2 regions of the Bacillus swezeyi genome follow, and region 2 is predicted to be linked to the other one. Evidence: a T-box and tRNA genes for the amino acid it is inferred to sense, from the RefSeq annotation. Region 2 holds a T-box; the other holds one or more tRNA genes.
What was found. A T-box is a leader RNA that pairs with one kind of tRNA and senses whether it is charged. The one in region 2 lies ahead of tyrS (tyrosine--tRNA ligase), so its partner is inferred to be a tRNA-Tyr.
Positions count from the first base shown of each region.

Region 1: it encodes a tRNA-Tyr, which carries the amino acid that the T-box ahead of tyrS (tyrosine--tRNA ligase) is inferred to sense. The anticodon was not compared.

Region 1 is NZ_CP133085.1:179,027-193,868, reverse strand. Features, by position in the region: gene RBH91_RS01110 (MFS transporter) at 293-1,474, opposite strand; gene RBH91_RS01105 (ArsR/SmtB family transcription factor) at 1,610-1,912, opposite strand; gene RBH91_RS01100 (iron chaperone) at 2,141-2,512, opposite strand; gene glmS (glutamine--fructose-6-phosphate transaminase (isomerizing)) at 2,947-4,749, opposite strand; gene glmM (phosphoglucosamine mutase) at 5,193-6,539, opposite strand; gene RBH91_RS01085 (CdaR family protein) at 6,560-7,873, opposite strand; gene cdaA (diadenylate cyclase CdaA) at 7,866-8,687, opposite strand; gene rsiW (anti-sigma-W factor RsiW) at 8,834-9,472, opposite strand; gene sigW (RNA polymerase sigma factor SigW) at 9,486-10,049, opposite strand; gene rocF (arginase) at 10,280-11,194, opposite strand; tRNA gene RBH91_RS01060 (tRNA-Gln) at 11,319-11,390, opposite strand; tRNA gene RBH91_RS01055 (tRNA-Tyr) at 11,395-11,479, opposite strand; tRNA gene RBH91_RS01050 (tRNA-Thr) at 11,491-11,563, opposite strand; tRNA gene RBH91_RS01045 (tRNA-Val) at 11,768-11,843, opposite strand; tRNA gene RBH91_RS01040 (tRNA-Glu) at 11,959-12,033, opposite strand; gene RBH91_RS01035 (2-thiouracil desulfurase family protein) at 12,206-12,658, shown strand; gene murQ (N-acetylmuramic acid 6-phosphate etherase) at 12,837-13,754, shown strand; gene RBH91_RS01025 (MurR/RpiR family transcriptional regulator) at 13,771-14,628, shown strand; gene RBH91_RS01020 (PTS transporter subunit EIIC) at 14,642-14,842, shown strand, end outside.
Region 2 is NZ_CP133085.1:3,321,246-3,336,087, forward strand. Features, by position in the region: gene hisJ (histidinol-phosphatase HisJ) at 1-701, shown strand, start outside; gene refZ (forespore capture DNA-binding protein RefZ) at 694-1,332, opposite strand; gene RBH91_RS16440 (GAF domain-containing protein) at 1,464-1,958, shown strand; gene RBH91_RS16445 (sensor domain-containing diguanylate cyclase) at 1,977-3,692, opposite strand; gene rpsD (30S ribosomal protein S4) at 4,026-4,628, shown strand; gene RBH91_RS16455 (hypothetical protein) at 5,144-5,290, shown strand; gene RBH91_RS16460 (hypothetical protein) at 5,368-5,529, shown strand; gene RBH91_RS16465 (hypothetical protein) at 5,695-5,874, shown strand; gene RBH91_RS16470 (MBL fold metallo-hydrolase) at 6,031-6,792, opposite strand; gene RBH91_RS16475 (Lrp/AsnC family transcriptional regulator) at 6,951-7,364, shown strand; gene RBH91_RS16480 (hypothetical protein) at 7,418-7,567, opposite strand; gene tyrS (tyrosine--tRNA ligase) at 7,700-8,965, opposite strand; T-box leader at 9,012-9,244, opposite strand; gene acsA (acetate--CoA ligase) at 9,296-11,014, opposite strand; gene RBH91_RS16495 (GNAT family N-acetyltransferase) at 11,170-11,802, shown strand; gene RBH91_RS16500 (acetoin utilization AcuB family protein) at 11,824-12,468, shown strand; gene RBH91_RS16505 (acetoin utilization protein AcuC) at 12,465-13,625, shown strand; gene motS (flagellar motor protein MotS) at 14,034-14,735, opposite strand; gene motP (flagellar motor protein MotP) at 14,725-14,842, opposite strand, start outside.

The DNA.
Region 1 (14,842 bases), 1.4 Mb from region 2:
TTCATCATTGACAACTCTTCATGGTCACTGGTTTCAAGCATTGTCAAGCTTAGAGAGCAGATCCCCACATGGGTTGCGCACGACCTCACTCACATCTCGCAAATCGCAAGAGTGCGTTATCAGGACGATGTCGGGCCTCGGAAAGCTTATTTGCGGATTTTGAACAGCTAATGGCCATTCTTGTGAAAAACATCCGCTCGCTTTTGCACCGAGCGGATGTTAGATCTTTCAGTTTGTAAAGTTCGATGACAAATGAAACCATTGAATCTCCAAAGCTAATCAATGCAGCGTATCATTGATTAATTTCTTCTAAATGTGATGCTTTCTCTTTAGGATGTGAACTGAAAATCATCAATGAAACTACAATCGCAATCATAACCCCCAATGCCCCAATCCAGGTAATCGAAGCCAGTGATACTTTCTCTACAAAAACTCCCCCTATTCCTGCACCTGCAGCCATAGCGAATTGCATCATCGACTGATTGATGCCAAGCAATACACCTGACAATTCCGGTTCTATAGTCGCTAAGTGATATTGCTGTGTCGGGCCGGTAGACCATGCCGCCAACGACCATAATATGAGAATCACCAACACTCCGATATATGAGTGGGTGACGAATGACAGCAAAATCAGTGTGATGATATGTAATATCATCCCGCCAGCCAGTGTAAGGGACACTCCCCATCTATCGGTGCTATATCCTCCAAACTTCGATCCAACCAAACTGGCGATTCCAAATATAAGCAAAACGCCGCTAAGCAACTTGTCGCTTATCCCTGAAATGGTCAGGAGATATGGTGATAGATAGGTATAAACAATGGAATATCCCCCGAGCCAGAAAAAAGTAATAGATAATCCCATCGCAACTCTTCGTTTCTTCAAAAGAGAAAGCTGTTGAGATAAAGGTACAGGCTTATCCCCTTCAGTATGCGGGAGAGTCAAGAAGATAATGACCATGGCTATTAATCCCAATAGAGCAATTCCGCCGAACACAGATTTCCAGCCCAAAGCTTCTGCTGTCATTCTTCCGAGTGGAACACCAATGATGAGAGAAGCGGTAAACCCCATGACGACAGTAGCAATCGCACTACCCTGCTTCCCTTCCGGTGCAATCTTGGCGGCAACCGTTAATGCGGTTACAACAACCATACCTGCTCCCAATGCCATAATAACTCTTGCTGCAATAAACCATCCATAACCAGGCAGGGCAAAGGCCAGGATATTTCCCATTACAAACAAACCGAGAGCATAAATCATTAACTTGCGTCTATCCATACTTGCTGTCAATGCCATGAGAATGGGTGTGAAAATAGCATATACAAGTGAAAAAATCGTAATGAGCTGGCCCGCGGCAGCTAATGTGATCCCAAGTGTATGAGCAATCTGATCCAAAATACCGGAAATGATATACTCTGAGGTTCCTACCAAAAAACTGATGATGGCTAAAATATAAATTTTCCAGGTGTTAGACATAGTCGTTCACTCCTTAATCAATTATAAATTAACATATCGTGAAATGTAGATATGATAATTAAAAAATAAACACTTCGTAATATGTCGATGTGTATGCCGTAAAAATAAACATCTAGAGATGTTTATTTTCTATGATCATATCTCCGTTTTAAGAAAGTCAGCAAGTTTCCCAATGGCCTCTTCATCTCTTTTGTAGTACGTGTACTTTCCTATGCGTTCCGCCTTAATCAGGCCGGCTCTTAACAGTATGGTGAGGTATTGAGAAGCAGTCGATTGCGTCATTTTCAATTTGTCTGTGATTTGACTGACACATACCCCGATTGTATTCATATCAATCCCTTCATGGGGCGTAAAATGACGATCGGGCTCCTTCAGCCATTGCAAAATTTGCAGCCTTGATTCATTTGATAAAGCTTTGAAAATTTCAATTGGTTCCATATGAATTATTATATCGTGATATTCCGATATGTCAATTTATATTTTAACTTTAGATGTCCGTCTTTCTTTGAACATAAAAATACCCCTTTGGTTAAGCAAAACCAAAGGGGTGAATTCGAATCTAGAGTCAATGTTGATTTGTAATAATAGAACCGAACCCCGAATAGTCGACACTTAAAAAAAGTGAACCTATTCGAGGTTCAGTTCACCCTTAAAAATCCGATTTTTTTATTTCCGCCAAAAAGTTGAACAGTCTGTCTTATCCTGAATATTAAATTCAATCATTTTCTCAAGCAATTCGTAATTGACCGGCTCATTCCATCGAATTCGAAACAAGCCTTTGGTAGCGGTGTATCCGGCTTGGGCAATGTCGTCGGCAAAGTGCGCAATGCCTGCTTCTTCGGGTGAAACGCTCAAATGATGATTCGCTGTGGAAAAGCCGATGATAAATGTACCGTGATCGGAAAACATTGGCGTATTCCATTTGATTAGCGGTTCCAAATTCGGGAAATGCTCAGCGACCCACGCCAAAATTTCCTCCGTTCGGTCGCGGTGGTCAGGGTTATCGATACCCGTTAAATATTTAGCGAAAACTTCCACGTCATTCCCTCCTAAAATAAAAAATTATTTTTGAACGATGTAATTTTTCATGCCAATACGCATGACACTCAATTGCACCATTCACAACCTTATCCGTATTTATTACTTAGACAACCCAAAAATCGCCTTTTGTTCAGTCATAGCTTTTTACTTCTTTTTCAATTTCGGCAAAGTCCGCAGACTCTTTTTAGAACCTATATGCACAATCAGTTTGTAATCTAACCTCGCTGTATAATTTTCCCCTTAAAAATGCAGCAATTACCTACCGACAGATTTGATATAAACAACTTTATTGTCACTAATCCATTTCTCCAATTTGGATGTTTTTTGGACATAAAAACACCCCTTTGGCTAAGCATAACCAAAGGGGTGAACCTTCGCAACTTTTTTATAAACATCGTGACTTTTTTTAAAAGTCACGTATGACAACAACCTTACTCCACCGTCACACTCTTCGCCAAGTTCCGTGGCTTATCAACATCACAGCCGCGGTGCAGCGCTGCATAGTATGCGATCAGCTGCAGCGGAATGACGGAGACGAGCGGTGCGAGCTCCGGATGCACTTCAGGCAGGACGAAGCGGTCGTCTGCTTCTTCCAGGCCTTTCAGCGAGATCACGCAAGGGTTGGCGCCGCGGGCTGTGACTTCTTTGACGTTTCCGCGGATGCTTAAGTTGACGTGTTCCTGTGTCGCAAGGGCGATAACCGGTGTGCCGTCTTCGATCAATGCGATCGTGCCGTGCTTCAGTTCGCCGCCGGCGAAGCCTTCAGCTTGAATGTAAGAAATCTCTTTCAGCTTCAGGGAGCCTTCAAGGCAGACGAAATAGTCGAGTCCGCGGCCGATGAAGAAGGCATTGCGAGTGACGGTCAGGTAGTCGCGTGCGATTTGTTCCATTTCATCTTTTTGGTCGCAAAGGGCTTCCATCGCGTTTCCGATGATGCCGAGTTCTTTGACAAGGTCAAAGCCAAGTTCTTTACCGCGGCTGTCAGCAGTGACAGCTGCCAAAATGGCCAGAACGGCAATTTGCGCTGTGTATGCCTTTGTAGAAGCAACCGCGATTTCAGGACCGGCATTGAGCAGCAGCGTATAGTCCGCTTCTCGTGAAAGCGTTGATCCCGGTACGTTCGTAATCGTCAGCGCTTTGTGGCCGAGCTCTTTTACCTGTACGAGAACGGCGCGGCTGTCAGCCGTTTCTCCGCTTTGAGAAATAAAGATAAACAGCGGCTTCTCAGAAAGCAATGGCATGTTGTAAGAGAATTCGCTGGCAACATGGACTTCAGTCGGAACTTTTGCCCACGTTTCAATGAATTGCTTGCCGACAAGTCCGGCATGGTAGCTCGTTCCGCAGGCGATGATATACACGCGGTCAGCTTCAGCGACAGCATTTGCGACATCTCCCGGTACGGAAAGCTTTCCGTTCTCGTCTTGGTATGTTTGAATGATTTTCCGCATGACAAGCGGCTGTTCATCAATTTCTTTTAACATGTAGTGAGGGTATGTGCCTTTTTCGATATCGCTGGCATCAAGCTCTGCAATATAAGAGGCACGGGACATCATTTCACCTTCAAGGTTTTTGATCACAACTTTTTTGTCTGTGACGATGACCATTTCTTTATCCATAAGCTCCACATATTCATTTGTCACTTGAAGCATAGCCATCGCATCAGATGCAACAACATTGAATGTATCTCCAAGACCGACGAGCAGCGGGCTTTTGTTTTTTGCGACATAGATTGTTTCTTTGTTTTCATGATCGAATAGTGCAATCGCATAGGAGCCTTTAAGCAGCATCAGCGTTTGGCGGAACGCTTCTTCTGTGTCAAGTCCTCTATTGACGAATTGTTCGATCACCTGAACAACAACCTCTGTATCCGTATCACTTTTTAAGTTTACATCTTGTAAATATTCGCGTGTCAGCTGTACATAGTTTTCAATGACACCGTTATGAACAAGAGTAAATCGGCCTGACGCGCTTTGATGCGGGTGGGCGTTTAAGCGGCTTGGCTCTCCATGAGTCGCCCAGCGTGTGTGTCCGATTCCCGCCTGGGAGACTATGTTCTCATCAACGGCTGCGCGAAGATCGGCGATGCGGCCTTTTTCTTTAAACACGTGCACGCCATCTTCGTTTGCTACAGCGATTCCTGCTGAATCGTAGCCGCGATACTCCAATTTTTCCAACCCTTTTAGTAAAATTTCCTTTGCATCAAGCTGTCCAATATAACCTACAATACCACACATAATTTTCTTCCTCCTGAATCGCAGGCAGGAGACAAAGAAAGTCTGCTTTAAGGCGGGGACATTTCTTCGTCCCCTCCTACATGTTTTTGTTGGAAGATCATGTGATTTCCCTTTGTTCAAAGAGTCGCCTCTTTGGTTTGAGGAAATCCTTGCGGCTGTGATCTTAATAGGTCAGCCGGGAGGCATCCGCCGAACATTTCGATAACCTCCATCCTCGTCAACTAAGCCTTTATCCGTACGCTTAGTCCGGGCGCTATAACTATAAAATAATCTTTCTACCCTGCCTTTCCTTTTGAATAAAACAAGACAAGCTGATTTTACTATAAGCAGAAAGGAACCGTCAAACCATTTTTAAAATGGTTCACATTTTTTTCAAGATTGAACCGGTTCCCTTTATCATATGCCGAATCAGCATGTCCTGTTCATTAGTCTTTTGCGGAAGATTACTCCGCTCCCATTTCCGCCTTCACGACATCAACAATGCGGCTTACATATTCCTCGCAAAGCTCCTTCGTTCTGGCTTCAGCCATCACGCGGACTAGCGGTTCCGTGCCTGAAGGGCGCACAAGGATGCGGCCGTCGCCGTTCATTTCCTTCTCCACTTGTTCGATGACTGCCTTCACTTTTTCGTTATCTGTCACTTTATACTTATCCGTTACTTTGACATTGATCAAGAGCTGCGGAAACTTCTGCATTTCCGCTGCAAGCTCTGATAACGGCTTGCCTGTCAGTTTGATCGTGTTCATCAGCATGATTGCTGAAAGCAGACCGTCGCCTGTTGTATTGTAGTCAAGGAAAATCAGATGGCCCGACTGTTCGCCGCCTAGCGTATAGCCGTCTTTTTTCATGGCTTCCACTACATAGCGGTCGCCGACTGCCGTCTGAACACTTTTGATGCCTTCCGCTTCAAGCGCTTTGTAAAAGCCGAGGTTGCTCATCACCGTGGAGACGACGGTATTATCTGCAAGACGGCCTTCACTCTTCAAATACTTCGCACATATGTACATGATTTGATCGCCGTCAACAATGTTTCCTTTTTCATCTACAGCAATCAGGCGGTCGCCATCGCCGTCAAACGCCATGCCGACGTCCGCACCCTTTTCCTTCACAAACGCGGCCAAAGCTTCAGGATGAGTCGATCCAACACCGTCATTGATGTTTAATCCGTTCGGAGACGTTCCCATCGTGGAAACATCTGCGTCAAGATCGGCAAATAAGTGGGTCGCCAGTGAAGATGTCGCCCCATGTGCACAATCCAGTGCGATATGAATGCCCGTGAAATCCTCGTCAGCCGACTGCTTGAGAAACTGCAAATATTTCTGTCCGCCCTCAAAATAGTCGTTCACCATTCCAAGGTCAGCGCCGACTGGCCTTGGCAGATTGTCTTCCGGCTGATCCATGAGACGCTCGATTTCAAGTTCCTGTTCATCGGACAGCTTGAAGCCGTCGCCGCCGAAAAACTTGATTCCGTTGTCTTGGACAGGATTGTGGGAAGCTGAGATCATCACCCCTGCTTCCGCATCCATTGCTTTCGTCAAGTATGCAACACCAGGCGTAGAAATGACGCCAAGACGCATGACCTCCGCTCCTATCGAGAGGAGACCGGCGACAAGGGCCCCTTCCAGCATATGTCCGGAAATACGTGTGTCACGGCCGATCAGCACCTTGGGACGTTCTTTATCTTTTGTAAGGACATAACCGCCAAAACGTCCGACTTTAAAGGCCAGCTCGGGTGTAAGTTCACTGTTCGCCACACCTCTCACACCGTCTGTTCCAAAATACTTGCCCATTAATATCGCTCCTTTTTGATTCATGAAGGTTGTGAATCTGTTTCATTATGATCCTGCTCTTCATCCTGACCTTTGTCATTTTCATTTTGAGATGTTTTTGAAGAAATTCTGACTTTAACGCTTTTTTGCGGCAGCGACCATGCTACATTTTGCGGTCCGTTGACTTCAAGTTTGACATCGTGTTCGCCGTCACTCAGATCCGCCACATTGACATAGAGCTCTATGTCTGACGGCTGAAGATTTTCAATCGAGGCTGCTGACCCCTTGGCCGTGAGATCGAGTTTGCCTGTTTTCGGATCTAGAAACTCGAGATTCCGGCTGTCATTCATTCCCACGGTTTTAATTGAAACGTCTTTTAGTTTCTTTTCTTCTTCCTTGTCAACTTTCACCTTAATTTTCACTTTTTCAGGCGACACTTTTTTAGCCCCGTCAGGCACTGGAATATCAGCTTCCAATTCAGTGTCATCTTTCATTTTACTTAAATCAATCTCGGGGCCGTCGACAAATTCTAACGAATCAAGAACATTTTGCGGTCCGTAGACGGTCACTTCGCCCGGGCTTGTATCCAAGCTTGATATGCTGATGCCGTCCGGAAGGCTCCCTTTCCGATCCAGCTTAATCGGAACTTTTTTGCTGGGGCTTGTGACCGGAACGGTGATTTTGACGACAGAAGGATCAACTTCAACCGGAAGAACATTGCCGTCCCGGTCATAGACCGTAAGCTTCGCTTCCTTTTCAACCGACTGGTCTACGCCTTCCAAATTAATCGTCGCCTTAATGTTTTCGATTCTGTCGATCACGGCTTTTGAGCCTGTGACACTGACATTTTTCGGATTGACAATCGGCTGTTCCGGCGTGTAGCCGTCTTTCATCTTGTTTTTATTGTAAAAGTCGACTTCAACCGGAAATTCCTTCGTCGTTTTTTCTTCGATCGTCACCGTTGTTACCGATGGGTTGATGGAAATGCTGAGTCCGTCGGCAACATTTCTGGCTTTTAACTCTACTTTGTGTCTGCCGGTCTTCAGGTTTTCCATGTCTGCATAAATTTCAAAATCCTTAACCTGTCTTACTTTCTTTACAGTTCCTGTCGGTCCTTTGATCGTGACATTCACGGTTTGCGGTACGCCAGTTACGACGTAGTTTTCATCATCATAATACGACTTCACCGGTATATCGGTCAGTGTCGCTTCATCTGTCGTCGCTGTAGGGAAAAACGATTCACCTGGTTTCTTCGGGGTCGGCGCTTGTGCACTGTGGACCGCAAAGTAAAGCAGAAACGCGAACAACAGCGCGACTACTTTGACAGCCCAAGGATTGTTTAAGAACTTATCCATTCTTCTTCCCCCTCCAATACCAGCGATTTGAGGAAGCTTCCCGCGTATTTTTTTTGAATTCCGCCTCAAGCATATTTTTCAAAGCTTCTTCCGATAAATCACGGTGAAGGTCTCCGTTTTTGGCGACACTGATTCCGCCGGTTTCTTCGGAGACGATGATCGTCAGGCTGTCGGTTACTTCACTGATCCCTACCGCTGCTCTATGCCTTGTGCCGAGCTCTTTAGAAATAAAAGGGCTTTCGGACAGCGGGAGATAACAGGCGGCTGCGGCGACTTCGTCATTTTTCATAATCACGGCGCCGTCATGAAGCGGTGTATTCGGAATAAAGATATTGATCAATAGTTCAGAGCTGACCTTTGCATTCAAAGGAATCCCTGTTTCTATGTAATCGCCCATGCCAGTTTCCCGCTCAATCGTTAACAGCGCACCGATGCGCCGTTTTGCCATATATTTAATCGCTTTTGTAATCGCATCAATCGTTTTCTGCTGCTGCTCTTCTTCAGGGGTTCCGCTCCGGGAAAAAAAGCGTCCTCGTCCGAGCTGTTCCAGCGCTCTCCTTAATTCAGGCTGGAATATGATGATAATCGCCAAAAACCCCCACGTTATCGCCTGGTCAACCAGCCATTGCAGTGTACTCAAACCTAGATACTGACTGGCCAGCCGGACGAGAACAATGACTACGATTCCCTTTAAAAGCTGAACCGCCTTCGTTCCGCGGATGACCATCATTAATTTATATATTACGTACCAAACAAGGAGAATATCAACGGCATCGCCGAGGTACTGCAAGAAAGGGATATCCTCAAAAGCCATTTCCTCGTCCTCCAAGAATTCAGTCATTAGTCAAGTGAATATGTTTTAAAATGGTGTGATATATCATTATATATACAGAGGCTATTATAGCACAATTTGAATTCCCAAGTGAAATGACCGCCCTTTATAAAAAAAGAGCAAAGCTCTTAATGTCCGCTTTGCTCTTGATCTTTTGAATCATCCGCGCCGAAAACCGTTTTTCCGGTCGATTTGATCTTGTACCAGACCCAGTCAAACACCGCGTTGATTTCGTGAATCTGACCGGTGACTTGTCCGGCTGAAGCCGTATATTTTTCTCCGTTTACAATGGTGACGTCACCTTCAATTTTGCCTTTTATAATAAGCTTGCCGTTTTTCACGGTTACATCGCCTTTGACAACCTCGCCTTCAGGCACGATAACCGTATTGTTTTTCACAACGAGATTAGGCTGGTTGGATACACTGAAATCATGATCATTTTTCCAGCTTGAAAAAAAGCTGCCGCCCATCAAAATCATAAATAAAGCTGCCGCCACAATAAACGGATGGGCTTTCAGCCATCTGTTAATGGAAACCGTCCGTTTTTCCTTCGGTAGATTCGCCAGCACATTGGCCGTAAAGTTTGCCGGAGCTGTAAGATGCGACGTGCTTTGCACAAGAGCGATGGATTTTTCCATTTCATGAAGGCGTTTTTTACATCCTTCACATGATTGGAGATGCTCTTTTAATCGCGTTTCATCTTCCGGAAGAATGTCTCCATCAAGATATTTATGCATAAGCTGAACAATGTGCTCCGGACAGCTCATTTCATCACCCCACTTAAAGATCCCTTAATTGTTTTCTGAGAGCCTCTCTGCCCCTGTGTATTCTCGTTTTCACAGTACCTACGGGAATATTCAAGATTTCACTGATCTCAATGAGTGAGAGCTCATCAATGTACTTCAATACGATGACCGTCCTGTATTTATCGGGAAGCCTTAAGATTTTTTCCTGAATGGTGCTGTGCAGCTCCAAAGAAATCACTTCGTCCTCCGGAAGCGCAGCATCCGCCGCAACCTGGGAATACATCGTTAGTCCTTCTGTCCCTGCCACCTCTGCATCCAAGTAATAGTCCGGCTTTTTTTTACGGATACGATCGATGGTTAAATTCGTTGCGATTCGATAAAGCCATGTGGAAAATTTCCGGTTTATATCAAAACTGTCGATATTCACGTATGCTCTGATAAATGCTTCCTGTGCAATATCTTCCGCCTCATGCGCATTCCCGAGCATACGGTAGCAAAGCTGATAAATTTTGTCTTTGTAAATATCCACGATGTCTGCAAATGCGTTACGGTCGCCTTTTTTCACCTGTTTAATTCTTTTTTTTATCATTGTTTCCATATTTATCTAACCTCTGCCTTCACCGGTCTTTATGTATACGAATAGATTTTTTAAAAGGTTTCATGAAATTCATAAAAATAGTTTATCAAATTTTTGGGAGGGTGTAGATGGTTTCAATAAGATCGAGCCCTTAATATTAGCTTAAAAATATTAAACATGATAAATGGTTTGAAATTGAGACTTTCCTCCAAAAATAACAGCGGCCTCCGGAGCCGCCGATATCGAACTTCTTATAATAATTTTTCGCCAAACAATGAACCCATTAAAGCAACAGCCGTTTCAGCCGTTTTGTTTCTCTCATCCAATATCGGATTCACTTCAACAAACTCAGCCGATGTAATGAAATTGTATTCTTCAAGCATTTCCATCGCCAAATGGCTTTCCCGATAGCTGATTCCACCCGCCACAGGGGTTCCGACACCCGGCGCATCATTTGGGTCAAGAGCGTCTAAATCAAGCGACAAATGAACACCGTCCGTCCGCTCCCGCAAATAGTCAATCGTTTCCTCCATCACCCTCGTCATGCCGAGACGGTCGATTTCATGCATTGTGTATACTTTGATTCCTTTTTCACGGATCAGCTTCTTCTCCCCATCATCAAGAGATCTTGCTCCGATGATGACAATGTTTTCCGGTTTAATTTTGGCATCTTTTCCGTACAGGCCGGTTAACCCTTCATGGCCGATCCCAAGACTGATAGCCAGCGGCATACCGTGAATATTGCCTGAAGGAGATGTTTCCTTTGTATTTAAGTCAGAATGCGCATCATACCAAATGACGCCCAAGTTTTGATAGTGTTTCGCAAGCCCGGCAAGCGTACCAATCGCAATGCTGTGGTCTCCGCCAAGAACGAGAGGAAATGAACCTGATGCTACAATTTTGTCAACGGCTGCTGCCAGCTTCAAACTCGCATTTGTAATCGCTTTCAAATTGCGTAATTCTTCGGATGCTGTTTCTTCGCCTTCCTTCTCATCCTCTCTCTGGCCGATTGTCAGATCCCCCAAATCTTCAATCCCTCCGCAAAGGCCTTCCAGCCGTTCATTAACTCCGGCACAGCGAATCGCACTCGGCCCCATATCTACTCCTCGTCTCAGCTGTCCGAGATCCATCGGCACACCGATCATTGAAATCTGTTGTTTTAACATGTGATATCCCCCTTCCAGACCTTCATTGTACCGTTCAACACAAAATTGACTCAACAAGACATTTTTTTGAATAGTTATACAAAAAGGCAAAATAAAAAGGACATCCGCACAGGATGTCCAAAAACTGGGCTAGCTGGATTCGAACCAGCGCATGACGGAGTCAAAGTCCGTTGCCTTACCGCTTGGCTATAGCCCAAAAATGGTGGAGGGGGACGGATTCGAACCGCCGAACCCTGAGGGAGCGGATTTACAGTCCGCCGCGTTTAGCCACTTCGCTACCCCTCCGAAAAAAACAGTGCCGGCCAGAGGACTTGAACCCCCAACCTACTGATTACAAGTCAGTTGCTCTACCAATTGAGCTAGACCGGCATGATAAAGAATAAACATTATATAAGAAATAGTTTAAATCGTCGTCCCGAACTCAGCAGGCTCAATCACAGAAGCCTCTCCTTCGGTACGCTGAAGCCAAGCTCCGAAGCACATTCGATCGTGCTCTACCAATTGAGCTAGACCGGCATATCAATATATCTTATGCTTTCACACTTGCGGTTGTGAATAACCGCTCCGCAAAAATGGTGGAGGATGACGGGATCGAACCGCCGACCCTCTGCTTGTAAGGCAGATGCTCTCCCAGCTGAGCTAATCCTCCGCAGTACAGGACGTACAAGTGCATGCATTGCAACAGGACGTTGGGCCTTTAGCATGCCTTCCATTAAAAAGCCCCGGTATGCACCTTACGCTTTTTAACATGCTGTCCTAAAAAATGGTGACCCGTACGGGATTCGAACCCGTGTTACCGCCGTGAAAGGGCGGTGTCTTAACCGCTTGACCAACGGGCCAAAACCTTGTTTTCAAACAGCTCTCGTAAAGCTGACAAAAGTTATTATATACAGGTTCCTCCCCATTTGTAAAGGGGAAATTAAAAATTTTTATTTTCAAACTTCTTGCGTGAATCTTTTTAGAAATGGTTTAAAATATGAGTATCTGAATACAGGAGAGGGGAAGACGAATATGATATTGGTCAGCTCGTGTTTAGCAGGTGTTGAATGCCGCTATAACGGGACGCACAGCTATGTCGAAAAAATAAATAGGCTCGTTGAAGACAATAAAGCGATGATCGTTTGTCCTGAATTGCTCGGCGGTTTTCAAACCCCGCGGGAACCTGCCGAAATTTCAGGCGGAACGGGTGAAGATGTTTTAAACGGTGATGCGGTCATCATGACGACATCAGGAGAAAATGTAACAGATCTTTATTTAAAGGGTGCTTACAAAACACTTGAACTCGCCAGGCAAATTCAGGCTGATACCGTTGTTTTAAAAGAAAACAGCCCATCCTGCGGAAGCAGCCGCATTTACGATGGCAGTTTTTCAAGCCAAAAAATAGCCGGAAACGGAATCACAGCAGCCCTTCTCAAACGAGAAGGCTTTCGCGTAGTTTCCGAACATCAAATAGATGAGCTGTAAAAACACGCAGGCGAAAGCGCAGTCAAGACTGCGCTTTATTTTATTCTTCCGCCGTCTTCATTAGAACCGTTTTAAAACAAAATTTCATTATTTTTCTTTTCTTGTTGAAATAAAATTCCAGAGTGAATATACTGAAAATTAAGAAATATATGCTATTCCGTGTCAGGAGGATTTGTTAATGGAAAACAGCAGCCTAAGCTCCTTAACGACCGAGCTTCGCAATGAAAAGTCAAAGCGTATTCACCAAGCGGAAACAATCGATATTCTCACAATCATCAATGAAGAGGACAAAACAGTGGCTGAAGCAGTAGAAGCCGTTTTACCCGATGTAAAAACTGCCGTTGATTTTGCTGTCGAGTCGTTAAAGAAAGGAGGGCGGATCATTTACATTGGCGCCGGAACAAGCGGAAGGCTCGGCGTACTCGACGCAGCGGAATGCCCGCCGACGTTCAGCATTTCTCCAGATACAGTCAGAGGAATGATCGCCGGCGGAGAAAAAGCTTTGTTCGAAGCTGTCGAAGGTGCCGAAGATCATGAAGATTTTGGAATGCGCGATCTGCAATCGATTCAACTTTCAAAAAACGATACGGTTATCGGAATTGCCGCCAGCGGCCGGACCCCCTACGTACACGGCGGGCTGAAGTATGCCAGACAGACCGGCGCCAAGACAATCTCCTTGACCTGCAACAAAGATTCGGCGATCAGCAAAGCAGCCGACCACAGCATTGAAGCGGTCGTAGGACCTGAAGTCGTTGCGGGATCGACGCGAATGAAGGCTGCAACCGCTCATAAAATGATCTTGAACATGATCTCGACAACAGCCATGATCCGAATGGGCAAAGTCTACGAAAACTTGATGGTAGATGTTCATGTCAGCAACGACAAACTGAAAGAGCGGGCGATTCGAATCATCGAAACCGTCACCGGCGCCGATAAGAAAACGGCCGAAGCAGCACTGGATAAGGCCGGCAATCAAGTCAAAATCGCAATCATTATGTTGAAAACAAAAACGGATGCAGACACAGCACAACATCTGCTGAAGCAATCAGAAGGCAATATTGCAAAAGCATTAACGATTCATGAAGAAAGCTCCTAAAGGAAAGGAAGAAACAATGGCTACAGGAGGATTGGAAATTATTCAAAGCATGCTTCACAAACTCCCTCAGTCTGAACGGAAACTTGCTGAATACATTTTAGAAAACCCACATCACATCGTAAACAGCACGATTCACGAAATCAGCTCTTCCGCAAAAACAAGCGGCGCAGCGGCGATCCGTCTCTGTAAATCACTTGGTTTAAAAGGATTCAATGACTTAAAAATGCGCGTCGCCGGCGATCTGATGAAACCTTCTGATCAAGGGTACCGGGATATTGAACCGCAGGAGCCGCTTTATTCAATCGTTCAAAAAACAACAAGCAATTCGATTCAGGCGATTCGCGATACATTTGACAACATTGACCATGAGCAGCTTCAAAGAGCGATTCAGCTGCTCATCGATGCAGGGACGATTCACTTTTGCGGAATCGGCGCCTCAGGCATCGTCGCACAGGACGCCCAGCAAAAATTTTTAAGGATCAAAAAAAAGGCGACGGCATTTACAGACATGCATCTTGTCGCAACATTAATCGCCAATGCAGATGAACATGACATCGTATTTGCCATCTCACATTCTGGAGAAACCCGGGAAATCGCCAATGTACTAAAACTTGCTAAAAAATACGGCGTCACGGCCATTGGATTGACCCGCTTTTCACAGTCTGCCGTTTCATCTTTAAGCGATATCGCGCTGTATACGTCATGTTCTAATGAAGCACCGTTTCGAAGTGCTGCAACCTCCTCTCGTTTAACACAGCTGTATATGATTGACATTTTGTTTTTAGGAATGGCCGCGGAGAAATATGAAGAAGTCATTCGATATATAGATCAAACAAAAGCGGCCATCAGCTTGATGGGAACAAATGGATTGTAAGGGGGAAATATAGATGACCGATGAAAAAAAATACGCGATCTTGGCTAGGCATATTTTGGAACAGATCGGCGGCGCGGAAAACGTCGCAGACTACACCCATTGCATGACCCGGCTGCGGATCACGCCTGTCAGCAGTCAAAAGGCAAACATCAAATCCATTAAAGCGTTGGAGGGCGTCATCGGCGTCGTCGAAGGAGAAACGCTACAAATCATT
Region 2 (14,842 bases):
TCACAGAGCATGCCCCGCTTCCGCCTTCTTTCAGCGATCCGACCCCGCAGAAGGACAGCGCCATGCCGATGTCCGCCCTGGAGCGCTATTTTGAAAGTCTGCAGCACTTGAAAGAAGAGTATAAAGGACAAATTGACGTTTTAATCGGCCTTGAAGTCGATTATATCCGCGCGTATGAAGCTGAAATCAAAACATTTCTCGATACATATGGCACATTCCTTGATGACAGCATCCTGTCCGTTCATTTTTTGCCGGCGGGATCTTCACACATCTGCCTTGACTATGATGAAGATGCATTTCAAAATCTGATCCGATGCTGCGGAAGTATCGAGCAGGTGTATCTTGCCTATTATCAGGAAATCTTTTCTTCTATTGTATCATCGCTCGGTCCTTTTAAGCCAAAACGAATCGGCCATATCACGCTTGTCAAAAAATTTGTTAAGATTTTTCCTTATACGATGTCTGCTCCTGTCCGGGAATTGGTGTCTTCCTGTATAGCCGAAGCCGGAAAGCGCGGGCTTGAACTCGATTTTAATACATCAGGTCTTCGCAAGCCTCAGGCAGGGGAAGTCTATTTGGAAGACTGGATGATGGAAGAAGCCCAGCAAAAAAACATCCCGCTTGTTTTTGGGTCTGATGCCCACCAAGCAAAGGATGCCGGGTTTGGTTACGAATGTTTTGAACGCCGCTGTGCTAAATAACGGCAATATGTTCACGCTCTCTGTACAGCAGGCTGATGATCCAAGTTTTGACTTCTTTATAGTACGCCTTATAAAAGTATGGTTCGTGCGGCTGCAGATAAAGCACTTCCGAAATATACTGCGGCTGCAAATAAGGCATCATCAAAAGGGACTTCAGCTGGATCATAAAATGAGAAAGCGGGAAACGGGAAAATTCCCTGTCCGCTTTTCCTTTTTCAATGATCAAGTGAAGAATGTATTTTTCTTTTGTTAAATATGTCGACATCACTTCGCGAATCAGCGTCGAATCAATCGTCACTTCGCGATAGACAAATCGAGTTAATTGACGGTGTTCATGCTGATACGATAGAATATCAAAAACCAATTGAAGAAGGCAGTCCTTTGCACTGAGGTCCTGAAGGCGCTCATGTCCGTTTTCAAGGATTCTTAAATAGCCTTCATAAAAACGGGATACCAAATGCTCCATTAAACCGCCTTTTCCATTAAAATAATAGGAGATGTGGGCCACATTGACATTCGCTGCTCCAGCAATTTCACGAACTGAAGTTCCTGTAAATCCTTTTTGATTGAACAGCTCGATGGCAGATTCGATAATCCTGTCCTTTGTGGTTAAAAGAGAGTTTGATCCCATCTTGATTCACCACCCCTTCTTACTTAAAACAATTCCACTTCAAGCGGATTTGTTCCTGTAAAAAGTGCTCGACAAATAGCAGCACACCAAGTGCAATTTTGCCATTTCAAAGAAAAAGCGAGGGAAATACAATGTTTCATGTCGAAAAAACTGAAGGCAGCAAAGAAAAAAAATATGAGCTTCTCCTCAAACAAATAGATGCGCTGACAGAAGACGAGCCTGATATGATTGCCAATCTAGCCAACGCCTCTGCTCTCTTGTACCACTCACTGGAAGACGTCAACTGGGCGGGCTTTTATTTTGCCAAAGACGGAGAGCTTGTGCTCGGTCCTTTCCAAGGGCTTCCCGCCTGCGTACGGATTCCGTTAGGAAAAGGCGTCTGCGGCACCGCTTATGCAAACGCGCGGGTCGAACGCGTTGAGGATGTCAATGCATTCCCTGGACATATTGCATGTGATGCGGCTTCCCAATCGGAAATCGTGCTTCCCCTTAAAATCGACGGAGAAGCGGTCGGCGTCCTTGATATAGACAGCCCGATTAAAAACCGATTTGATGAAAAAGATGAGTATTACCTCAAGAAATTCACCGAAAAACTTGAAGAGCGCTTAAGCAAAAAGAGCCGGTAATCCCGGCTCTTTTTCGTGTCATGAAAATGGCTTTTGAATCATCAGTCTGTTTTTTCCGTTTCGCTTGGCGGCGTACAGGGCGACATCCGCCTGCTTTACAAGAGAAGTCAAAGATTTCGGATGGTCCTCCGACCAATGGGAAATCCCGCAGGAAATCGTAACTTTGGGATTTGTACATTCCCTGACAAGCGCAATCAGCCGTTCAGCCAGTATTTCACCTGCATGCAAGTCGGCTTTCGGAAGGTACACCGCCAGCTCTTCCCCTCCCCATCTTGCCCCGACATCCTGTTGGCGGATATTTTGCTGAATCGCCCGGGAAACTTGAATAAGAATTTCATCACCGGTCTGGTGTCCATAGGTATCATTAATCCGTTTAAAATTATCAATGTCGAATAACACAAATACCCCTCTTTGATCATCCTTCATGCTGCGTTGAATTTTTTCATCAAGATAGCTCCTGGAATAAAGCTCTGTCAAACGGTCTGTCTGCACGAGATACTTCAGGCGGTCGCGAAGCATCGAATTGGAAACGGCAAGTGTGGAATGCCTGATGAGCGTCTGAAACAGCTTAAACATTTCAAACGTAAAGGAGCAGGCGTTTTTTTTCAAAACGATGACAAACCCCTTGCTCTCATTATTTTCAAGCATCGGAACACCCATTAATGAAGCATATCCTTCATCTCCGAACAGAGAAGAACCATTCCCGACAAAAACGCCATTCTCTTCAGAAACCTTCTCTTTAACGTAGCTGATATAAGGAGCGGCTGCATCCGTTTGAAAGAAGCCGGTGCTCCCCGGCAGCAGATTTTGTTCTTCAAAGTGATTGTTATAAAAGAAACCGACTTCTTCAGCGCCGAATGAGCCGATCAGCCTTTCGGACAAATTCTTCATCATGTCCGGAAGCCGTTTCGTCCGGTTCAGCTGATGGGAGGTTTCATTGATCAGCTCCAGATTCGAAATCATATTTTTGGCTTGCTCATAAAGCCGGGAATTTTCAAAGGCTTTTCCTGCCGCATTCGAAATGATGCATATATCCTGAGCCATATCGGCAGCGTTCGGGCCTGAAGCTTTTAAAACGCCATATGTCCCCTGCCTGCCTTTAATCGGGATGTATACGGCAGACTCGTCCTTCTGCTTCATCTGGCCTGATAAATAAACCTCCAAGGCAAAAGAATCGGTCGATTCATTTTGAACGTCTATTTCTTTTGCAGGCAGATGGATATACTGATCCTGATCATAAGATAAAAAGAGACAATATGTTAAATGAGGGAATACATCCCTTAAGATTTCAAGCATTGTTTTTAGGACTTTTTCCTTATCCATCAGCTCATGGAGCAGTTCTGTCTGTTTATAAATCTCGGTTTTGCGAAGTTTGTCATCATGAGACCTTTCAAGATCAGCACAGTATGTCAAACACATACGAATCGATTCAGCCAGATCTTTCGGTATTTTATGATTCTTTCGACATAAAAGTTCAATATATTTGTTGTTTTCTTTTATTGTTATAATGGTATAATAATCATTGATGTAATTGATTGAACCGCTTTTGCCTTTCAGCATTGCCGGCTCAGAAGAAGAAGCATGCAATGTTAAGGATATAAACGAAAAAAATGACTCGGCTGCCGATTTCAGCCAGACGACAGAGTCATTGTATGAAACAGCCGGCTTTTTGAATAAAAATTGGAGCAGTTCCTGATGAAAAGAGAGATATAGGTCTTCGGTTTGTCTATTCATTATTATCACCTAAAAAAATCCATTATAGTCTAATTTAATTTTCCTAATTATATCATAAAAGAAGGACTATATCCCGATAAGCGTTTTAAATCTTTTCGGGACTGCCGATGAATGGTTGACTTTGCCCCAGGGACGTTATATAATCGTCTTTGTGTGAAATATTGCAGCCTTTTTGTTCTGCTTCTTTGTTTCATTTTGTTCCTTATGTGAATAAGGTGTATCGTGTAACTCTTTGCTGCTGGAGCGAGGATACATGAAAACAAAATGGACATGGCTGAATTGAACAGATGGGTTTTATTTTCACAAAAATAAAACCAAAGGAGGAGTCACATTATGGCTCGCTATACAGGTCCAAGTTGGAAAATATCCCGCCGTTTAGGAATCTCCTTAAGCGGTACGGGTAAAGAATTAGAAAAACGTCCTTACGCGCCAGGTCCGCACGGTCCGGGACAGCGTAAAAAACTATCAGAATATGGTTTGCAATTGCAAGAAAAGCAAAAGCTTCGCCATATGTATGGTGTGAACGAGCGCCAGTTCCGCAATCTTTTTGACAGAGCTGCGAAAATGGTCGGTAAACACGGTGAAAACTTCATGATTCTTCTTGAATCTCGTCTTGACAACATCGTATACCGTCTTGGCTTAGCGCGCACTCGCCGCCAAGCACGCCAATTGGTAAACCACGGTCATATTCTTGTTGACGGAAGCCGCGTTGACATCCCGTCTTACCAAGTAAAACCTGGTCAAGCGATTGCTCTTCGCGAAAAATCTCAAAACCTTTCTGTCATCAAAGAAGCGGTTGAAGTGAACAGCTTCATTCCTGAATACCTGACATTTGATGCTGAAAAGCTTGAGGGTACGTTCACTCGTCTTCCAGAGCGCTCTGAACTTGCTCCTGAGATTAACGAAGCATTGATCGTTGAGTTCTACTCTCGTTAATTGAAGAGTATTGATAAAAACCCTAGAAACGTTGGTATCCCAACGATTCTGGGGTTTTTGTTTACTCTGCTTTTTAGTATATCGTATTCTCCCCCATATCATTTACCTTAACCTCAAAAACAAAACCCCTCTCAATATGAAGGTTTTTTTGCTGGATTATAATGAGTTAATACTTAAGATAATCGATATCAGATAAAAATTTTGTTTGTCCCCTCCTTTCCTGTCTTCCGATAACTCAGCACGATCCTGAATGGGACCGGAGATGAAATCATCTTTGTAACATTCCCTAATGTTATCTAAAATTTCTTTATCAAAAACATAAAACGGTTGTTGAGGAACTTTTGTATCATGGTGTTGTTTTTGTTCAGCTTCTACTACTGAGATAGAGCTTAGTGAAAAACAGAAAAAACAACAATAAAATCATTTTTTATAAAAAAGGAGTTAGCGTTATGATGTTCGAAATAATCATGAAAGAGATTTGATCGACTGGAATATTGTCAGATGGGAGATTCATGATGAAAATGGATGACAAGATTCAAAAAAAGTATAGGGAGGAGCTCAAAAAACAGGAAAATCACAAAAGGTATACTATCGAAATGATGATTATCGTAACCATTATTGTGCTGATTGTTGCTCTTAATTTAATAATTCCTGAATTTTGAGCAAAGATTCCTCTTCCTAAAAAATTGAAACAGGATGAGAGTGCGTGTTGAATATAAACCAAAGGGGCAAATCAAAAATGGATCTTAAGAAGAGGGAGATTCAAAAAAAGTATAGAGACGAGATTCAAAAACAGAAGCAAGCTAAAGAGGATGAGAAACATTACACCAAAGAAGTAATCATTGTCATAACAATGATTGTGTTGTTTATTTATTTCTTTTACACTCTTCAAGGATTTTAATAAAGCTTGAGAATGTTATTGAATATAAGCCCCTCTCGGAGAGAAGGGCTCTTTCGATAGGTAACCCTTTTTCGATAATATCATCCGCAGACAGGCCTTCCGCAAAACACCTTTTGATCAGCTCAGGAAAAGTCAGATGTTCACACCAAGCTGCCGGAGATCGTCATGCTTATCAACATGAACCCTTTTCTCAATCATCTTACCGTTGGCTATTCGCAAAACGATAATTTAACGGTTTTTCCCGTTGCAGGAACACTGTCCAGCGGAACCTTCAAAGACAAAGTAAACGGCTGCTTGGATCGGCATTTTGAAGTCCGGAAAAGCAACGAAGTTTTTCTTTTTTGAGCTATAGGCCTTTCCCCCAGGCATAGGTGTATCAACCTGCGGATAGAATACAAAGTCTTTATGGAAAAAATCCCAGTGCTTCATTCGCTTCATAAAAACGTCTGACTCATTCTTTATTGGCTTCAACTGTCATGATGATCTTCCTTCTCCTATAGATTAAAATGTGTATGATTCACCGTCATCCGGCACTAAAACATGAGAGGAGATTCCTTTTTCTTGAATGAATGTTTTTAACTCTTCTCTTGATAATGTCCAATGATTGACAGCTTCCATATGGCTGGAAATGATTGTTGCGTTAGGGGCTGCTTTATACACTTCATAAATGTCCTCTTTCCCCATTACGAGAGAACCGCCTTCTAAGAATTGATTATCTCCGCCATTGACGACAATGATATCCGGCTGATGTGTATCGATCTCTTCTTGGACACCTTCATACCATACTGTATCTCCAGCTACATACAACGCTTTCTCATTTGAGTGCTTGAAAACAACGCCGCACACTTCACCGGCAAGCTTTAATATTTCTCCTCTTCCATGCTCGCCTCTTGTTTTGATTAATTGAATATTTTCAAAAACTGTATCTTCCGTTAAAACTTCTACATCTTGAAAACCGGCATTTCTCACTTCTTCAGCATCCGCTGTATTTTGGACAAACAGTTTGATATCTTTAGGCAACATTTCTTTGGCAGCATCATCAAAGTGGTCTAAATGCAGATGAGTGACAATGACAGCATCCAGATTCTTGATGATGTCGTCAATTGATGCCGGCAGGCTGACTAAAGGATTATTTTGATCTTGTCTTGCCGAATTTGGAAACGGGGGATAAGTGCCTTTCTCAGCCAGCATTGGATCTATTAAAAATGTTTTGTCTGCATATTTGACAATTAATGTCGCATTTCGAATTTGTTGAATATTCATGTTCATGGCTCCTTTTCTTTGAATTACAATCAGTTTATACTATGACCGTTTAACATTTACATAGATAAAATCAAGTCTTTTTTCCGTTTGACTTGATTTTTGAAAAAATGTATTTTACTTTGTCATTCCACACAAACCTTTTGAAAGGATTTGATCGAATGCTGGATCATACAGACAAGCGAATCTTAGAAGAATTATCCAATAATAGCCGTACTACGATGAAGGAATTAGGGGAAAAAGTTCATTTGACAGGACAGGCAGCCGCAACCAGGGTTGCTAAATTAGAGGATCAAGGAGTGATTGAAGGTTATACAATCAAAGTGAATCAAGTGAAACTCGGGTGTTTTATACATGCTTTTATCAATATCTATACAAAAAGTACTTATCACGAACCTTACCTTTCATTTTTAAAAACAGAGGAGAACTACATCATCAATAACTATAAAATCAGCGGGGATGGTTGTTATCTTCTTGAATGCAAGTTCCCGTCTCATGAACTGTTAGATCAATTTTTAATAGACTTAAACAAGCATGCAAACTACAAATTAGCGATTGTTATTAATAAATCGTAGATGAATGGGAAATACGGGGCAAGCATTCAATGAAAAAGAGGGTCGCGGGACCCTCATGATTTTAACCGCTTTGCTGTATCTTCCGTCTGATTCACTTGATTAAGGCCGGACGCTTGATGTTCAGCATGTTCATTTCGTTCTGTCTCAAGCTGCTTTTGATAATCTTCCATAAATTTTTCTTTTGCCGCAATGAACAAGTTCATTCTGAATTCCTCCCGATTAGAGAATGGAAACGCTTTACCTTCTACATCTATATTTTTGACATTTCCTGAATGAACATACATGAAACGTTTTGACACAAAAAACCCTTGCCGTTTGGCAAGAGTTTTTTTTCATTACTTGTAAGTCAGCAAGAAGTATTTCTTTTTGCCGCGGCGAATGACGGTAAACTGTCCTTCGATGCGGTCCTCGCTGCTGAGAACGCCGCTTACATCAGTCCGGCGCTCACCGTTAATGTATACGGCTCCGTTTGTGATGTCTTCACGGGCCTGGCGTTTCGAAGGCGACAGCTTTGATTGGACAAGTACATCGACGAGAGGCAGCTCATCCGTTTGCTCGAGTTCTAAAGAAGGAACCCCTTTAAAGCCGACCTTCACTTCCTCGGCTGTCAGCTGTTTGATATCGCCGCTGAACAGCGCTCTGGAAATATTAACAGCCTGGTCAAACGCTTCACGGCCATGGACGAGAACCGTCACTTCTTCAGCAAGGCGTTTTTGCGCCTCGCGTTTTTCAGGTGCAGCCTCCGTTTTTGCAGCCAGATCTTCAATTTCTTCTTTTGACAAAAAGGTGAAGTATTTTAGGTATTTGACAACATCCCTGTCATCTGTATTGATCCAGAATTGGTAAAATTCATACGCCGAGGTCTTCTCTTTATCGAGCCAGATCGCTCCGCCTTCTGTTTTTCCGAATTTCGTTCCATCCGCTTTTGTGACGAGCGGGATCGTCAAACCGAACGCTTTTGCGTTCTCTTCCGATTTGCGAATCAGCTCAAGACCTGAAGTGATATTGCCCCACTGGTCGCTGCCGCCGATCTGCAGCTTGCATCCGCTATTTCTGTACAGATTTAAGAAATCGAGCGACTGAAGGATCATATAGCTGAATTCAGTGTACGATATGCCCGATTCGATTCTGGAGCTTACCGTATCCTTGGCAAGCATGTAGTTGATGCCGAAGTTTTTGCCGACATCACGCAAGAAATCAATGACACTCATTTGGCCGATCCAGTCGAAGTTATTCGCCATGACCGCCGGATTCTCATCAGCTTTAAAATCAAGGAAACGGGATAGCTGATTTTTGATTTTCTGCGACCATTCGCGGACAATCTCTTCATTGTTCAATGTGCGCTCTGCTTTCTTTCCGCTCGGATCGCCGATCAGACCCGTCGCTCCGCCTACGAGTGCAATCGGGTGATGTCCGGCCAGCTGAAAGCGGCGAAGCATTAAGATCGGCAGTAAATGTCCGATATGGAGGCTGTCGGCCGTCGGGTCAAATCCGGAGTATAAGCTGATTTTGTCATTAGCCAGCAGCTCTCTCAGCCCTTCTTCATCCGTCTGCTGCTGAATCAGCCCCCGAAAGGATAAATCATCAAGTAAGTGTGTCATTATCATTAGCTCCTTTTTAAAAAATAAAAACGCCCCTTCGAATAAACGAAGGGACGATCAAATCGCGGTACCACCCTGCTTAAAAGAACACGAGACCGCGCTCTTTTCACTCTTGTTGATAACGGAAAACTTCCGTTCTTTTGCTACAAAGCGGGAGGCTTTTTCGCAAAAGCGGTTCGTGAGTGTAATTCAAACCATCCATATGTGCTGATTTTCACCGGCCATCAGCTCTCTAAGACAGGGAGGGATCGTTCTACTGGTCTCAGTCTTCACCTTTTATTATTTGACTAAATCTTTTTTAACATAATATTTTTGCTTTGTCAATGAAGGTCAGTCCTCCATCGTTGAAAGATCGCCGGCCGGAAGGTTCAGCTCCCACGCTTTCAGGACGCGCCTCATAATCTTTCCGCTTCTCGTTTTCGGCAGCTTATCTTTAAATTCGATTTCCCTTGGCGCGGCATGTGCGGCCAAGCCTTTCTTCACGAACTGCCTAATTTCCTCTTTTAATGAATCTGACGGCTCATATCCTTCTCTAAGAGCGATGAATGCTTTTATGATTTCTCCCCGGACGGGATCCGGTTTGCCAATGACGCCTGCTTCAGCGACAGCTTGATGTTCGAGAAGCTTGCTTTCCACTTCAAACGGACCGACGCGTTCGCCTGATGTCATAATGACATCATCAATTCGTCCCTGAAACCAAAAGTATCCGTCTTCATCCATATAGGCGGAATCTCCGGACACATACCAATCACCCGGCATAAAATAGGAGCTGTATTTTTCAGGATTGTTCCAGATGGCGTGCATCATCGACGGCCAGCCTTTTTTAATGGCGAGATTGCCCATTCTGTATGGCGGGAGCTCATTTCCCTGGTTGTCAACAATCGCAGCCTCGGTTCCAGGAAACGGCTTGCCCATCGAACCAGGCTTAATCTCTATGCAAGGATAGTTGCAAATCAGCTGTGCCCCTGTTTCCGTCATCCACCATGTATCATGAATCCGATTGTGAAAGACTTTATGCCCCCATCTGATCACTTCGGGGTTTAAAGGCTCGCCAACGCTTAAGACGTGTCTTAAAGAACTCAGGTTGTATTTGTTCGCGAGTTCGTCTCCGGCTCCCATCAGCATTCGGAAAGCCGTCGGCGCACTGTACCATACAGTCACTTCAAGCTGTTCAATCGTCTCATACCATGATTCAGGGCTGAACCTGCCGCCCACCACGACATTGGTTGCTCCATTCAGCCACGGTCCGAAAATGCCGTAAATGGTTCCGGTTACCCAGCCGGGATCCGCTGTACACCAATAGATGTCATCCTCCCGCAGATCAAGAACCCATTTGGCGGTCTGGTATTGCTGAATCATCGCTCTATGGACGTGGAGAACCCCTTTTGGCGCGCCGGTAGAGCCTGATGTATAGTGAAGCAGCATCCCGTCTTCCTGATCCATCCATGCAATCTCAAGATTGGTGTCTGTTTCCCCTGCTTTTGAAAAGTAATCGATAACAGGCCCTTCTTCCTTTACCCCTTCTCCGACGACCACGATCGATTCAAGATCCGGCAGCTCATCAGCAGGCACCCGCTCCAGCAGTTCGGGCGTCGTGACAATCACCTTTGCCCCGCTGTTTAAAAGCCTGTCTTTGACAGCCCCTTCCATAAACGCTTCAAATAAAGGTCCGACGATCGCTCCCAATTTGACAGCGCCGAGAATAATAAAATAAAGCTCGGGTGATCTCGGCATAAAGACAAACACACGGTCTCCCTTTTTGACATTGGCATGCTGCTTTAACACATTCCCAGCTTTATTTGTTTCATTTTTCATTTCTCGGAAGGTGTACTTTTCTTCGCGGACCGGATCTTTGTAGTAAAATGCCACTTTATTTTTCAAATTTGATTCAGCGTGGCGGTCGATAGCTTCATAAGCGGCATTCATTTTCCCCGTTTTGTGCCATGTAAAATTTTTTTCGGCATCTTTCCAGTCAAATGTACGGTATGCTTCATCATAGTCTTTTAAATTGTAGTTTCCCTTTTCGGCTGGCAACGCTTTCAATTCCATGCCCATCCCCCTTTGTTCGGTCATCAAAATATATTATAGTATAGATTTTTTATTTTCTCAATTTTTAAAAAATAGTATTCTTTTCTTTGAAAACGCTTAATATTTTGGTATGTTATGTATAAAAGACTTCAACTAAGATGTAAGGCGGTGGATACGTGGAGCATCACAAAACTTATCATGCCAAGGAATTGCACACCGAGAAAGGCGCCTTGCTGATAGAAGGCCCTATCAGCGCTGAAAAGCTTGCAGACTTTGAGTTTCATGCCGAGCTTACAGCCTTTCGCCCATCTCAAAAACAGCACGAAGCATTAATCGAAATCGCAGGGCTTCCCGAAGGACGGATTATCATCGCTCGTTTCCATCATACCATTGTAGGATATGTCACCTATGTTTATCCAGACACGCTTGAAAGGTGGTCTGAAGGAAACATGGAAAATTTAATTGAACTTGGCGCCATCGAGGTGATTCCAATGTTCAGAGGCCATTCCGTCGGAAAGACGCTTTTAGAGGTCAGCATGATGGATAAACAGATGGAAAAATACATTATCATTACGACCGAATATTACTGGCATTGGGACTTAAAGGGGACAAACAAAGATGTCTGGGAATACAGAAAGATGATGGAGAAGATGATGAATGCCGGAGGACTTGTCTGGTTTGCAACAGACGATCCGGAAATCAGTTCTCATCCCGCCAACTGTTTAATGGCCCGCATCGGAAAAGAGGTCAGTCAGGAATCGATCGAGCGGTTTGACAGGCTGCGATTCCACAATCGTTTTATGTATTAAGGGAGCAAAGGGGACCTAAGTATGATTGTTGAAAAAATCATGAAAAGGGATGTTGTGACACTTTCCAGAACAGATACGATAGAAGAAGCGATGAAACGAATGAGAACATTTCATATTAAGCACCTGCCGGTCATCAATGAACGGGGAACTGTCGTAGGCGTCGTAACAGACAGGGATGTGAAGAAAGCAAGCCCAAGTATATTTGCTCACAACAGCTCTGCCAAGGATCTGCAAAGACCGGTTGAACTGATCATGTCAAAAGAAGTGGTCACAGGTCATCCGCTTGATTTTGCCGAAGAAATTTCAGCCGTATTTTTCGAACATGACATCGGCTGCCTGCCGATCGTCAAAAACGGAAAGCTCGTCGGCATCGTAACAAAGTCAGACTTGCTTCATACATTTGTCCAGCTGACCGGCGCTCATTTTCCCGGCTCGCAAATCGAAATTAAAACCGAGGATATCACACAGGGCCTCGCCGATATCAGCCCAATATTCAGCAAGCGCCAAATCGGTATTTTAAGCGTGCTTGTTTATCCCGGTGAAGAAGAACATTCAAAAATTCTCGTATTTCGCGTACAAACGATGAATCCCGCCTCAATCATCAAAGACGTGAAAACCAAAGGGTATCAGGTTCTCTGGCCCGCAGAACAAAGGGATTTGCTATGAAGGACAGCGTGTTTGTATTCTCTCCTTCCTACCAAATTTATCAATTTCATCAAGACCATCCATTCAACCAGCTGAGAGTATATGTGACATATGACCTTTTAAACGCCTTGGGCGCGTTCGAACAGGGAGATATCGTCCCTCCGCGAATGGCGGTGGAATCCGAGCTCAGCCTTGTTCACACAAGCGATTATATCAGAGCCGTTCAGCTGGCCGGGGCGGGCAAACTGCCGGCCGCTGAAAGCGAGAGCTACGGACTTGGAACAGAGGATACACCCGTTTTTGCCGGTATGCACGAAGCCGCATCTCTTTTGGTTGGCGGAACGCTGACAGCCGCAGACTATGTGATGACCGGAAAGGCAAAACATGCCCTTAATTTAGGAGGCGGGCTTCATCACGGATTCAGAGGGAGAGCTTCAGGTTTTTGCGTATATAACGATAGTTCAGTCGTGATTCGCTACCTGCAGGAAAAGTATCACGCTAAAGTGTTATACATTGATACAGATGCCCATCACGGAGATGGCGTGCAATTCACGTTTTATGACGATCCATCTGTCTGCACTGTATCGATACATGAAACAGGCCGCTATCTTTTCCCTGGAACGGGTCAAGTTCAGGAACGCGGCCATGGAGAAGGCTATGGATACGCTTTTAACATCCCGCTAGATGCGTTCACTGAAGATGATTCTTTTCTTGACTCCTACCGAACGGCTGTCACTGAAATCGCTGAATTCTTCAAACCGGACGTCATATTGACGCAGAACGGTGCTGACGCTCATTTCTATGACCCGCTCACACACTTATGCACAACGATGAGAATTTATGAAGACATTCCAAAGCTTGCCCATGAATTGGCCCATACTTACTGCGGCGGGAGGTGGATTGCCGTCGGCGGCGGAGGCTATGATATTTGGCGTGTGGTGCCGCGTGCATGGGCAAGAATCTGGCTTGAAATGAAGGGCATCAAAGCAGAAGGAAACATGCCTGAAAAATGGCTGAAAAGATGGGAAAAACAAGCGTCGGTCCCGCTTCCTTCAGCATGGTGTGATCCGGAAGATTTATATCCTCCGATTCCAAGGAAAGCAGAAATTACAGAAAAAAATGCGCAAACCATTGCAAAAGCTCTTTTCCCGATTCGCTCTGCCCATCGCACCACATAAAAGGAGGCTTGCCGAAAAGTTTGTGAAAGACAGCTTGAACGACCAAGTTGTATCGTTTCATAAAGTATACAGCAGAATGATAGCCATCTTTTCATTAGGCCGTGCATTTTCAATAGCACTTCCGACAGCTTGAAAAACCTAGGGCACCTATGATTATCCTCCTCAAGTTCCATCCGAACACGCTTCATGACAGCTATAACATTGCCCTTTTACCCCTTTGCCTCGCGATAATGGAGCGAGGCTTCCGGCAAATCGCGATTTTTGAATTCAATACCGCTCTTCTGAAATACACGCGATCCTGAGTCGATCGTGTTCATTTATTCTTTCTTTTTTTAAAGTCATTCTCATACTGCTGAAGCCAGTCAGGATGAATTGGCGTGAAAAAAGGCCTTGCCCGCGGCAAGACCTTTATTTCTTTGTATTCAGTTTGCTGATCACGATTTCGACGCGCCTGTTTTCCTTCATATGGCTTTCAGTGCGATTGTCCCTGACCGGTTTTGTATCGGCGTACCCGACAGCGAGAAAGCGGGAAGAGTCGAGTTTTTCTTTTTCTGTAAAATATCCGATCACAGTGCTCGCCCTTGCTGCAGATAGCTCCCAGTTGGAAGGAAAGCGGTACGTGGAAATCGGACGGTTGTCTGTATGCCCCTCTACATTGATAGGATTGGACACCGTTTTCAGCAGTACGGCGATTTTATGCAAAAGCGGGTAAGCCTGATCCTTAATATCTGCTTTTCCCGAATCAAAGAGGACCGCTTCTTGAAGCACAAGGATGACGCCGCGTTCATCACGCTTAGCCGTGATAAGGCCTGAGAGCTGATTTTTTTCAATATAGTCATTGATCTTCTTTAATAAATCATCCTGACTGTCAGCCGCTTTTTTCGCATGCTGATCACGGCCCCGGTCTGTTTGTTCCGCCGCGGACTCCCCATCGGCTCTGTCCTGAAACGAACCTACCGCCGCTTTAAATTTATTTAAATCGATTTGCGACATTGAAAACAGTAAAATAAAGAACACGAGAATCAGCGTAATCAAATCCGAAAACGTGATGATCCAGTTGGACGATTTGCGGCCGGATTCGCGCTTTCTTCTTTCATGCCTAAGCTTCATGAGCCGGTCCTTTTTGCTTCATGTTTTCCGCATGCTTTTTTTTCCATTCTTCTTTGGAGCCGAATACGACGAGCTGGCTTTCAAGGTTGCGCGGATTTCTTCCTGAC